2 regions of the Ferdinandcohnia sp. GQ5 genome follow, and region 2 is predicted to be linked to the other one. Evidence: riboswitches for the same ligand, from Rfam matches in the RefSeq annotation. Region 2 holds a riboswitch; the other holds the start of a gene.
The links. A riboswitch is a leader RNA that binds a small molecule or an ion and turns the genes downstream of it on or off. The one in region 2 is predicted to bind cyclic di-AMP.
Positions count from the first base shown of each region.

Region 1: it holds a riboswitch for cyclic di-AMP, as region 2 does, so the genes downstream of both, AC6CHV_RS26065 (cation:dicarboxylate symporter family transporter) here and AC6CHV_RS20865 (dicarboxylate/amino acid:cation symporter) in region 2, are expected to answer to the same signal.

Region 1 covers NZ_JCAXEW010000040.1:80-7,095, forward strand. The annotation lists gene AC6CHV_RS26065 (cation:dicarboxylate symporter family transporter) at 1-1,200, opposite strand, end outside; cyclic di-AMP (ydaO/yuaA leader) riboswitch at 1,311-1,464, opposite strand; gene AC6CHV_RS26070 (thiamine pyrophosphate-dependent enzyme) at 1,584-3,218, opposite strand; gene AC6CHV_RS26075 (GyrI-like domain-containing protein) at 3,437-4,300, shown strand; gene AC6CHV_RS26080 (MBL fold metallo-hydrolase) at 4,616-5,464, shown strand; gene AC6CHV_RS26085 (protein YkzT) at 5,676-5,879, shown strand; gene AC6CHV_RS26090 (LysM peptidoglycan-binding domain-containing protein) at 6,094-7,016, shown strand, end outside.
Region 2 covers NZ_JCAXEW010000019.1:104,147-111,162, reverse strand. The annotation lists gene AC6CHV_RS20890 (ATP-binding protein) at 1-1,083, shown strand, start outside; gene AC6CHV_RS20885 (SOS response-associated peptidase) at 1,102-1,779, shown strand; gene sstT (serine/threonine transporter SstT) at 2,150-3,385, shown strand; gene AC6CHV_RS20875 (DUF3231 family protein) at 3,456-4,466, opposite strand; tRNA gene AC6CHV_RS20870 (tRNA-Val) at 4,602-4,674, opposite strand; cyclic di-AMP (ydaO/yuaA leader) riboswitch at 4,887-5,037, shown strand; gene AC6CHV_RS20865 (dicarboxylate/amino acid:cation symporter) at 5,184-6,413, shown strand; gene AC6CHV_RS20860 (alpha/beta hydrolase-fold protein) at 6,525-7,016, shown strand, end outside.

The DNA.
Region 1 (7,016 bases), on a different contig from region 2:
TACAACTAGAGCTGCCAATGAGTTACCTACGACGTTAACCGCAGTACGTCCCATATCTAGAATACGGTCAATACCAGCAATAAAAGCCAATCCTTCAGCCGGTAAACCAATTGTACTAAACGTCGCTAATAGCACTACAAAGGATACCCCAGGTACTCCAGCCATGCCTTTAGATGTTACCATTAATATTAGCATTAGCATGATTTGTTCCCCAATGCTCAAGTGAATTCCATACATTTGGGCGATAAATAAAGACGCTATGGCCTGGTATAAAACAGATCCATCCAAATTAAAAGAATAACCTGTTGGTATAACGAAAGTTGCTATGTGCTTAGGACTTCCGGCCTTTTCCATTTTATCCATAATCCTCGGAAGTACGGTTTCAGAACTGGATGTTGAAAAAGCAAGGATTAACTCTTCCTTAATCATCTTCAATAATTTAAAAATATTTAAACCAATAAATTTAGCCAATAATCCTAAGATAACTACTACAAAGAAAATCATTGTTCCATAAACAGTAATGGCTAGCTTGCCTAATGGAATAAGTGATTCAAATCCATATTTTGAAATAGTTACACCAATTAATGCAAAAACACCAACCGGAGCATATTTCATAAATAAATTTGTCACATAAAACATGGCATTTGCCATACCCTCAAAGAAACGTAAAACCGGTTTTCCTTTTTCACCAATAGCTGCAATTCCAAGACCGAATACAACTGCAAAGAAAATAGTTGCCAGCATATCTCCTTCAACCATAGCCTGGAACGGATTTGTTGGAACAATATGAAGGAGTGTATCTGTAATAGATTTTCCTTCTTGCGCTTCTGATGTTTCTACATAACCTGAGATATCAGTTTGTTCTAACTGCTCCATTACAAGACCAGCACCTGGTTGGAATAAATTTGCAGAAATAAGGCCGACTGCAATTGCAACCAAGGTCATTCCAATAAAATATGTCAGGGATTTAGCACCTAATTTACCAACTGATTTTAAATCACCAACGCCAGCTATCGCAACGATGATACTTGAAAGAACAATTGGTACAACAATCATTTTAATTAAACGTAAGAAAAGATCTCCGAATGGCTGTAGAAAGGTTTGAGCAGTTTCACTTCCGTAGAAAATCCCACCAACGATAATACCTAAAATAAGACCGATCAAAATTTGACTTGCTAAACTTAACTTGAATTTTTTCATAAATTACCCCACCTTCTTAATAATATGATTCTGATTACTCAGGTTAGGGAAACATATAGAAAGATAAGATAACAAATAAACGGCTGTTGCCGATTCACTATTCTACCATACTGTTTCCTCTTAATTGCTTACGAGGTTAGCTTTCAGGTTAGGACTAAGGGAAACAATAAGCCCCTTCTATTTAAGAACTCACCAATAGCGAAAAAAATTCCGCATGATAATTTGGGTCCCCCGCTCTAGAAAAAGATTTAGCAATAATGTACTACTCTGATTTTATACTAAAATATTATTCTAGTAAACTATTGATCATTTCCAGTTGTGGGTCCCACCCCTGATTATCTAAAGCGTTAACACTCCAGTGGGGCGGGACCAGCTTTCCAAGGTCAGCTCTTTGTTTCCGGATGAAAAATTGGCGCAGTTTCAACCTCTATCAATACTGGCCCATTATGTAATAATGCTTTTTTTAAGGTAGCTTCTAATTCACTATCTTCTCTGATTGAATAGCCTTTCCACGAGCAAGCTTCGGCTATTTTTACAAAGTCAGGATTCGTTAAATCCACATCCTTTTGAACGCTTCCGCTGGCTATCATTTTATCGCGTTCCATTTGTAACGCATGATTATTGAAAATGATGACTGTAATATTTAAGTTATATCGTATGGCCGTTAATAAATCGGCTAAAGTCATTTCAATCCCGCCATCCCCAACGACTGCAACCACTTGCTTCTCCGGGAAGCACAGTTTTGCTGAAAGAGCGGCAGGTAAACCAAATCCCATTGTTCGCCATTCTCCTGAAAAGATGATTTGTTGTTTAGTTGAGCGAAAATTACGATTGAACCAAACAGTTACATCACCCGTATCTAGAGTAATAATTGCATCGTTTTGAACAGTATTTTCAATAGCTCTAACAATTCTTGATGGATGGAGCGGTTGTGAAGATTGTAATCCTTCTTGCTCGTTTTGAGTATCCCATGTTTCTTTTGTCATTTGGATGTTTGTTACCCAAGTTTGATTTTGTGAAACGCTATGAAGACTTTTCGTTAACAGTGGGACAAGCATTTCAGCTGAACCTACAATACCTAACTCAACAGGTATACCTTTCCCGATATTCTCTTTCGCAACATCAATTTGAATCACCTTCGCATGCTCTGGAACATATCTTTCCGGCCACCACAAGTTCCCTACTAATAAAACAACATCTGACTCTTGAAAAAGATCTTTAGCATGAGGGTTTCCCCCTTGTCCAATTCCTCCTAAAAAGTGCGTACAGGATTGAGGAAACACCCCTTTTGCACCTAAACTTACAAGGATACCCGCTCCCCAAAGTTCTGCTAGTTTCTCTACTTCATTAACAATATGTATTGCCCCAAGGCCTGCTAAAATCATTGGTTTTTTTGCGGTTTTCATTAATTCAACAACCTCTGTGATATCTTGTTCATCTATAGATGTGGCAGTCTGTATCATTTTTGGTTCCCGCTGAATTTTTGCAGTCGAATTCATTGAAAAAAGATCTTTTGGAATCGATAGATGAGTAACAGCCCCTTTATCAACTGATGTTTTCATCGCTTTTGTTAAAACATCTATAATGGCGTCAGGGTGTGCGAGCAAAGACGTATATTCTGCGAGTGGTTTTATTAATTCTTGTTGATTAAGATACTGCTTATAGTCAGTCCCGATTTTTTGACTAGGAGCCTGACCAGTAATAGCCAGTACGGGTGCCTTATCCATATAAGCATCCCCTAGACCATTAAGTAAGTTTCCTAATCCTGGTCCCATCGTTGCCAGACAAACGCCAAGCCTTCCTGTTATCTTTGCCTCAGCTGAAGCCATCATGGCGGCAACCGATTCATGTTTCACCGCTATAAATTGTATTGAATTCTGCTTTGCTAGTTCATCCATTAACCCAATAATGGCATCCCCCACAACCCCATAGATCCTCTTAACTCCCCACATCTCAAGTTGCTTTAACATAAGACTTGCAACAGTTTCCTTTGTTGATTGATTAGACTCTGAAATCACGCTACAACCCCCTCCTAAAATTACTTTCTCCCTTACCTTTCCAAATACTGGGGTCTACTATTCAGAGCATGTTTTTAATCATCCATCAACAGTCCAACATATTTTTCATTACATCTTCGTTTGAATATCTGTCCGTAAACCGATATATTTTATGTTAAAAATGTCGAGTAATCTAGATTTGCCTTTGCTATTATGAAGACATGAAAAGGAGGGATACATTGCTAAAGGAATTAAACCAAGTGATCGATTATATCGAAAATCGTTTAACTGATGACCTATCTCTTGAAAGAATTTCTGAATATGCCGGGGTATCCGATTATCACTTTAGAAAGATCTTTTTTTATCTTTCAGGGCTGACGCTAAGTGAATATATTAAAAACAGAAAATTGTCAGAGGCAAACAAGGATTTATTACATGGTGATAAAGTTACAGATGTTGCATTTAAATATGGGTATCAATCAGTCGACGGCTTTACTAGAGCATTTAAAAAATGGAGTGGTTTTTTACCATCGGATGTAATTAAAACTGGAATAAGCAAATCGTTTCCCAAACTTTCATTCGTAATAACTGTTAAAGGAGGAACATCTATGGAATTTAGAATTGAAGATAAACCTGCATTTAATTTAGTTGGTGTAAGCAAACGGGTCCCAATGCAATTTGAAGGCGTGAATAATGAGATTGTAAAGCTTGCACAAAGCATAACGGACGAACAAAAAGAAGAAATGCATTCCCTTCAAAATATAGAACCTTTTGAAATTGTGAATGCCTCTTATAATGCGGACGCTAACTTCATAAAAGAGGAGGGCGATTTAACACACTTAATTGGTGTATTAACGACGGAAACTCAAGTAAGTAATCGTTTGAATAAGGTACCTGTCGAAGCCTGTACGTGGGCCATTTTTCCGAATGAGGGACCCTTTCCATCAACATTGCAAGAAACAATGGCAAAAACCTATTCTGAATGGCTCCCTTCTTCCGATTATGAAGTAATCAATGCCCCTTCGTTTTCTTTTACGAAAATGAATCAACATAAAAAAGGTTACGCATATAGTGAAATTTGGATTCCTGTGAAGAAGAAGTAAGAAAACTTTTCCATCCGGCCATAGGCTCTATATTCAATGGGGCTATGGCCTTTTAAAGTTCTTGAAATAACCCATTTGAAACTTGGGTGCAATCCAAGAAATGTATGCTCTTTCTGACTCAACCATCTTTGGAATCAGGTAACTCTGTCAGAATGCAGCGCTCATTCGGACACCTATCCCCTTGTATTCACTAAAACGGTCCAATGATTTGCTCAAGTTGTTTCTCTTGGTTACTCTATATGAAGTCTCAATTTTATCCCCTCTACAAATAGGATATAATGAACGGTACATACAATCTTGAAGGAGTTCATATACATGCAAACATTGCAAAAGCTTTCCAATCGTCTCTTCTATCTTCCTCCAGTTCAACAAACAGACCGTCCGATTTTGGTAGCGATTGTGGGAGACGACCAGACATTGTTAATTGATGCTGGAAACTCTTCTAATCATGCTAACCTATTCAAAGAGCAACTAGCTTCCTACAAAGTAACCGGAGATATTCTCGCTCTTACTCATTGGCATTGGGATCATATATTTGGCTTGATTGAAATGGACATGCCTTCAATCGCAAATAACATGACCTATGAAAAAATAAAAGAACTGCAGAAACTATCATGGGATGATAAAGAATTGGATGAACGTGTTGAGGCAGGGATTGAGATTCCATTTTGTGCAGACGCAATCAAGCTGGAACTTGGAATTGAGCGAAATGTTATTCTACCCGATCCCACGATTATTTTTAAAGAGCAAATAAAACTGAATCTCGGTGGAGTTACCTGCATCATCGAACTTATCGGTGGAGACCATTCAGCTGATTCAAATCTCCTCTATATTGCTGAGGAAAAAACGATAGTACTCGGTGATTGCCTCTATGCAAATCTGTACGCAGAAAAATGGCATTATACAATTGAAAAAATGAGTAAACTTCTAAAGAAAATTGAAAAATATGATGCAGAAATCTATTTCCTCTCTCATCATCCAAGACCACTAACAAAAGATGAATTTTCTTCATTTGTAAAACTATTAAAGAAGAGTGCCTTATTGACTGAGAAACATAAAGGGAATCTAGAAAGAATCACAACAGAGATGGCCTCCTATTTTCAACGTGAGTTGACGGAAGATGATTTAGAAATCATCACATACTTTGTGAATGGGTATGAGTAATATGAAGATTACCCCAAGGTGATTATTTACCTTGGGGGTTATTTAGTTGTATCGAAATTGCTCCTTTCCCCTCCCTCTTCATATTGTTACAACATTTCAAACAGAAATATGAAAGAAATGTGAACCTTTTCACAAATGTATTTTTAAACTATTTAATCGAGATATACTTTAAGTAGTTTAAAAATATATCTTCCAAGGAAGGTGCTAGGTAATGAAAGGTACAGCATTATTAATCAATAAAGATCACTCTGTTACAGTATTTGAAAATGTTGAGCATGATGTATACGAAGATCTAGTAAGTCTTGAAGATTCTAAGAAGATAAAATGTACCATTAATAACAAAGAAGTTCAATTTGACCCCATTGATAAAGTCGTTTGGTATGAAGAAACAATTGACTGGGAATACGGTTATTAATCATAAAAAATATTTCATCCATAAACAAAGCTTGCTGTATGTAAAATTACTGCAAGCTTATTTTTTATTTAATCGACAGAGAATGAGCAATTATGGCAAATCGGCTTACTATAATGGATAACTATTCCTCTATTTCCACATTAATCTACATTCCTAGACAATTCTATAGTATAATTATTAACTAGAATAATAGATTAATGAGGAGGTACAAACCTTGGGTAATAAGAAAATATATATGTCCGTGACTGCATCTGCAATCATTGCCTCTGCATTTTTTGCTGCGGAAGAGGCTGAGGCAGCAAGCACGTACAAAGTTCAGAGTGGTGATTCACTGTGGAAGATTGCTCAAAAACATGATCTTACTGTTTCACAATTGAAGTCTTTAAACAAGTTGACTAGCGATCTTATTTTCCCAAATCAAGTCCTTAAGACAGAAATAACTACCAACAATAATTCAGGCAGCAATAACACGAAACCTACTAATGAAAAAGAAACCCAAAAGCCTAGTGCGTCGAAGGCAACTACATATACGGTTAAATCTGGTGATACACTAAGTGGTATTGCCGTGAAACATAAGATTTCAATTAATGATTTAATGAAATGGAATAACTTGAATTCTACCCTTATCTTCCCAGGAAATGTGTTTGTTGTAAGTAAACCTACTACTGCTGAGGAACCAAGTAACTCTACTCCGGAGAAACCAAACAACACTTCTACCGAAAAAACGGAGAAACCTCAAGAAGAAAAAGTGCAGTCCGCTACTGTTTATACAGTTAAGTCAGGCGATACTCTGTCAAGAATTGCAATTGAATATAAAGTAACAGTTCCAAATCTTAGAAAATGGAACAATTTGAAATCAGATATGATATACATTGGTCAAAAGCTATCGATTGGTGAGGGAGCAAAAGAAGAAACACCTACAGTTGAAACCCCATCAAATAATAGTAGCTATAACGTAGATCAATTGATTAAGGTAGCTAAAAAACAATTAGGCATCAGCTATGCATGGGGTGGATCTACTCCAAATGGATTTGACTGCAGTGGATTCATTTACTATGCTTATAAGTCAGCAGGATTAGATACTCCTCGTTATTCAAGCGAGGGTTACCATATGCGCTCTTATTATGTGAATACACC
Region 2 (7,016 bases):
AATGGATTCGCTTATGATTTTCGGATAATCCCGATATTTATCGCATTCCTCTATATAGGATTTATCCAAGGAATTGTTGTTATATTAATTATGCTAGGTTATTTATTACTGCTTGGATATACTAACGTTCTCCTGTCTATTATGAATTACGCAATTATTGTATTCATTTTTTATTTTCTCTTAAAAAGGTACCATTCTCTTCTATTAAATAAAAAGCTAATCACACTTACATGTATTTACAGTTTCATTGTTATAACAAGAGCAATTACCTTAGTAAAATATAACCAAGTTGATCAAATTCTAATTATGATCCTTTTTTCGTTTATTACGTGGATTACCATCTTATTAGTAGTTCTACTTATTGAGAACTTAAAGCAACAAATTCTCTTACAAAGGGAATTAAGACGTTCTGAAAAATTGAACGTAGTTAGCCAACTAGCAGCATCAGTTGCCCATGAGGTACGCAATCCGCTAACTACAGTAAATGGATTTCTTCAGTTAATTATTCGAGATGATAACATTACTGATAAACAGCGAAATTATATCGTTATTACCCTTTCTGAATTAAATCGTGCACAATCGATCATAAATGATTATTTATCTCTTGCTAAGCCAAATAATAGTAATACTGAATTGGTAAACATCAGCGAAGAACTATCAAAAACGGTTGAACTCATGACATCTTATACAAATATTCAAAGCATTGAGGTTGAAACCTTCATTGAAGACTCGCTATACATTAACGGGAATAAGGATGAAATCAAACAAGTCTTGATAAATATTATTAAAAACGCAATAGAAGCAATTGGAAATGACGGCTTATTGCAAATAAATGCTTTTGCAACAGACCAAGACATTATTGTTAAAATCACTGACAATGGTCCTGGAATGACAAAAGAACAACTTTCCAAAATAGGTACCCCTTTTTATTCAACAAAAGATAAAGGAACTGGCGTAGGGCTGACCATTTGTTTTCAAATTATTGAGCAATTAAAAGGTTCAATCGATGTAGAAAGTACAGTTGGGATAGGAACCTCTTTTCTTATCAAGTTACCAATATCCAAAAATCCTCCAATATATTAAAACATGAGGTGATGCATAATGTGTGGTCGATTTACTCTTTTTGCAGAGTACGAAGATATACTTAACCGTTTTGATATTAAAGCGGCAATTGAACAAGATTTATATCAACCAAGCTATAACATTGCCCCTTCACATTCGGTCCTTTCAGTTATAAATGACGGTACACAAAATCGCTTAGGTTATTTACGTTGGGGCTTTGTACCTTCATGGGCAAAGGATGAGAAAGTCGGATATAAAATGATCAATGCACGCGCTGAATCATTGGCTGAAAAACCAAGCTTCAGACATGCCTTTAAACATAGACGCTGTCTGATTATTGCGGATAGCTTTTATGAATGGAAAAAAGGGCCTAACAAAACAAAAACACCGATACGAATTAAATTAAAATCGAATGATATATTCGCAATGGCGGGAATCTGGGAACGTTGGAAATCTCCGGATGGGCATACCTTATATTCTTGTTCAATCATTACCACAACCCCAAACGAACTAATGAGGGATATTCACGATCGTATGCCAGTTATATTAAATAAAGAGGACGAACAAGCATGGCTTAATCCATCTCTAAAGGATGTATCGAGGGTTTCACATCTACTCAAACCACTGACTGCTGACAACATGGAGGCATATGAGGTTTCGTCTTTAGTAAACTCGCCTAGCAATAACTCACCAAATTTAATTCAAAAAATATGTTAATGAAGAAAACGACTAATTTCTATCACGGATTAGTTGTTTTTTATTTTTTTAAAAGCTAATTATCTCAAAACTATTATTTTAGTATACCGAAACTCTTGTGACTATAAGGTAGTCATTTTTACTTATGTATAGGTTTGAAAAACTTGATTTCTATGATCAATAATGCCTATACTTTCATAACTTTCCTTTATGTCAAAGAGTTCTATGTTTTTTAAATACCAAATTTTTCACCTTAAAATTTCATTTCCAACTCTTAAATTTTATACACAATTGACAATTTTCGTGTTAAACTAACAAATATTATATTATTCATATAATATTAATTTCATAAGATAATAAGATGGACAACCATGAAAAAGGGGGAAAGAATATGAAAGAAATCTTTTACAAATGGAATCAGATTAGCCTAGTTAAACGTATATTTGGTGGTATTATCGTTGGTATCCTATTAGCATTAGTCGTACCAGAAGGAGCAAAATGGGTTAGTATTTTTGGTTCATTATTTGTAGGTGCACTAAAAGCTGTTGCACCTGTATTGGTCTTATTCTTAGTTATTGACGCCATCTCTAAACACAGAAGTGGAACCCAAACAAATATCAAATCGATTATCGGCTTATACGCAATAAGTACATTCTTAGCTGGATTCGTAGCCGTTTTGGCAAGTTTTATCTTTCCAGTAAATCTGTCACTTGTTTCTGGTGCAGAAGACCTTTCACCTCCAAGTGGTATTTTAGAGGTCCTTCAAACATTACTATTTAATATTGTAGACAATCCGATTAATGCCCTAATGAATGCAAACTACATCGGAATTCTAGCTTGGGCAGTTGTTCTTGGAATTGCATTAAAAAATGCAAACGACACAACTAAGACATTAATTACCAACGTATCTGATGCAATCGCAACAGTCGTAAAATGGGTAATCAGCCTAGCTCCTATCGGAATCATGGGTCTAGTGTTCGACGCATTTGTAACAAATGGACTATCTGCATTAATGGAATATGGAAAAATCCTAGGCCTTTTGCTTGGCTGTATGTTCTTTATTGCACTTATTGTGAATCCTTTAATTGTCTATTTCTACATTCGTCAAAACCCATATCCACTTGTATTTAGATGTCTAAGAGAAAGTGGGCTAACAGCCTTCTTTACTCGAAGCTCAGCAGCAAACATTCCGGTTAATATGAACCTTTGTGAAAAACTAGGATTAAATAAAGATACTTATTCTATTTCAATCCCATTAGGCGGAACTGTAAATATGGCTGGTGCGGCAGTAACGATTTCTGTTCTTACTCTTGCAGCTGTTCATACACTCGGCATTCAAGTTGATTTTGCAACAGCTCTAATTCTTAGCGTCTTATCAGCAATTTCAGCAGCAGGTGCATCTGGTGTTGCCGGTGGGTCACTTTTACTTATTCCTTTAGCGTCAAGCTTATTCGGAATTCCGAACGATGTTGCCATGCAAGTCGTTGCAGTTGGTTTCATCATCGGTGTCCTACAAGACTCTTGTGAAACTGCTCTTAACTCATCATCGGACGTACTTTTCACTGCAACTGCTGAATATGCTAAGAAACGTAAAGAAAAGAAGAATGTTACGGTTAAGTCGGCTTAATCCTTTATTTAAACATATTAATAAACACAATAAGACAAAGGGACTGATACGTTCTCTTTGTCTTTTTTTATCAAGATTGTTTTTTAATAATTTTTTCTCTGTTATCTGTTTGTGGAGGCTCCTCCAACCACCCATGTTTAATCATAATATTTGCCCCATCCTCAGCGTACATCGAAATTTCTGGAATTAATGATGCATATCTAAATCCTATATCTCTCCTTGGACTAGCCGCCATGGCCATTCCGAAATTCCCAATACCCGCTGCAATCATTGCTGACACATGAAACATAATAAGTTTATCAGAGAAAACACTCGCATTACTATCTGTAACAGCTGAATCCCAACTCATTGGAGCAGGAAGATCCTCTTTGATTAAAAAGTCGCTAAAAAGTTCTATATATTTTTGCGAAAGTTTCTTTCCTCTTACTAAGAATTTTTTTACATCATCACCTTTTGCAGTTTGTGCAAATCCTGTCATCAGTACCTTACCAATCGCATTGGTCTGTATATTTAAAAATAAATGACTAATTTCAATAGAGGTTAGTGCTCTTTTCTTCCCCATGAAACCAGCTAAAAAATGCTGTTTCTCTACAAAATCAACCTTGTCGGGAATAGATATATACGGAGGTCTTACATATATTCCTTGTTTTAACATTAATTCACGTGTTTGGTCCTGCAATTCAACACCTAAATTTAATACCCGCTTATGAAAAGCAATTACATCGGGCCGTGTCGCAAGGCCCAGTGCTCCACTACTACCTGCCATTCCGAGAATAGACATTTGCCTTAGGTACATTAATACGAAAGTATCAGAAAATAGTCTAGGCGCTTTAAAATCTACATCCTGTTCTGTAAATCCTAATGGGATAGGAAATTCTTCTTTTTCAAAAATTTCACGTACAATTTTTTGGTTTTCTTTAGATGCTTCCAGTGTATATTCAATAATTGGACGTACTTCCTCATCTTCAACTTTATCTAAAAAATACAAATTAACACATTCAGCTAACGTATCGTTTATGTATTGTGTCCATAAGCTCGACATCTCCGCAGCTGTTAGACGAATCTTGTTTTTATCCTCCATGTGAACGACCAACCTCCCAGTCTAGTCCTAACAAGGATAATTTCTCCAAAAACGGATAAAATTATTATAATTATTATCCAAAGTCTAAAAATAAACGCAAAAAAATCACTTGAGAAAACTCAAGTGATCTCATGATGATTCCGAGAGGGCTCGAACCTCCGACCCCTACCCTGTCAAGGTAGTGCTCTCCCAGCTGAGCTACGGAATCACTATATGAATAATTCATAATATACATCCGTTTTGAGTGTTTGTCAATTAAATTCTAGTCATTTTATCGTGAATACATAATTTTGTGGTTTTTGCTATTTGTCGTTCACTATTTTCCTATGAAAATATTAACATCGTAAAAACCATAAATATATGTTATTATTGACATATATTCATTTTATTTGTATAAATATAATATCAAGGCAAAGTACAATTTAATAGTCGCTGAATTCCCATTTTTGGGAAACGGGGGAACCATAAACGTGCAAAAGAGCACACGGGGTGAATCCTTTTTTATAAAGGTAGGAGATACTCTTCATCCGAATCCGACAGCTAACCTCGTAAGCATTTGGAGAGAGCATTGTTGCGCAATTTTATCGATAAGCCACGAGCCACACTCTCGTGGTTTTTTGTGTCTTACGAAAAGAATGCTGTTCTTCGACATGCGCATTCCCATTTGTTTTGCCAAAAAAAGAAAACACTTTCAATACAACTTAGAGGAGGTTTTTTATGTCATTAACTAAGAAGATTTTATTAGGTTTAGGTCTTGGTGCGATTGTAGGTCTTATTTTGAATTTAACATCACCTACTGTTTTTGAATATGCAAATACGTGGGTATTCGTTCCATTGGGTCAAATTTTCTTGAATTTAATTAAAATGCTTGTTGTTCCAATAGTCTTGGTATCTATTACTCTAGGAGTTACTGGCCTTGGTGATCCAAAGAAGCTTGGAAGAATTGGTGCCAAAACGATAACATATTTTTTAGCAACTACAACGATAGCGATTACAATTGCCATCGCTCTTGCTTCCATTTTCAAACCTGGTGCTGGTGGAGCTTTTGATACGCAAGGGGCTACTTATGATGGGGCTACTGAAGCTCCTCCATTCATGGAAACCTTAATTGGAATTATCCCGACAAATCCATTCACGTCAATGACAGATGGTAATATGCTTCAAATTATTGCATTTGCAATTTTTATAGGTTTTGCTCTTACCGTGTTAGGCGAAAAAACGAAAGGTATTGTAAATTTATTCGAACAAGCAAATGAAGTATTAATGTATCTTGTTAATCTTGTTATGAAGACGGCTCCTTATGGTACATTCGGATTAATTGCAACAGCTATTGGTGGCCAAGGGTATGCTGCAATAAAAGCAATGCTTGCATACTTCCTAATTGTACTTGCCACTCTACTTATTCACGCAGCCATTACTTATGGTGGCACGATTGCATTATTAGCAAAACGAAACCCTATTGAGTTTTTCAAAGGTTTTGCGCCTGCGATGACAGTTGCTTTTAGTACGTCAAGTAGTAATGCTACACTCCCTATATCAATGGAAACTGCACAGAAAAATCTTAAGGTTCCTGAACCAATTAGTAGCTTTGTTCAACCATTAGGTGCGACTATCAATATGGATGGTACAGCTATTATGCAAGGTGTAGCCACCATTTTCATTGCACAGGTATACGGATTTGACCTAACTTTTACTCAAATTATTATGGTTATCTTAACGGCTGTACTTGCTAGTGTAGGTACTGCTGGTGTTCCTGGTGTTGGTTTAATCATGCTAGCAATGGTTCTAAATCAAGTTGGTTTACCACCAGAAGGTATCGGTTTAATTATTGGTATTGATCGTTTACTTGATATGACACGTACAGCCATCAATATCACAGGTGATGCTGCGTGTGCTGTATATGTTGCAGAATCTGAAAAGAAACATATGGATGAAGCAGCAGCTTAATTTTTAATTTGTACCGAAAGCGACAGGGAGTTTTTCCTGTCGCTTTCCTATTTTTCAAGCGTTATAATAGTGATGCAACATAATTGATCGAATGTTTGGAGGTTTAAAAAGATGACGATTAATAAAGGTACTGTTAGGGAAATGACTATACATAGTAAGATTTTAAATGAAGAACTTGAGCTTATCGTTTATTTGCCTGCTACCTTCTCCCCTCTATATAAATATAATGTACTCATTGCTCAGGATGGGCGCGATTACTTTAATCTAGGCAGGGTTGCGAGAGTTGCGGATAAGCTAATTGAAACAAGTGAAATAAGCAATACCATAATTGTTGGAGTTCCTTATAAAAGCGTTGCAGACCGCCGTAAGAAATATCACCCAGATGGTGAGCAGCATGATTTGTATAAGCGTTTCTTAGGGGAAGAACTTGTCCCATTTCTTGATCAAGAGTTCCCGACCTATCAAATGGGACAAGGACGTGCATTAATCGGGGATTCTCTGGCGGCGACGATTTCACTACTAACAGCACTTGAATACCCACATACTTTTGGAAAGGTGATCATGCAATCTCCCCTTGTAAATGATCATGTTCTGTTACAGGTT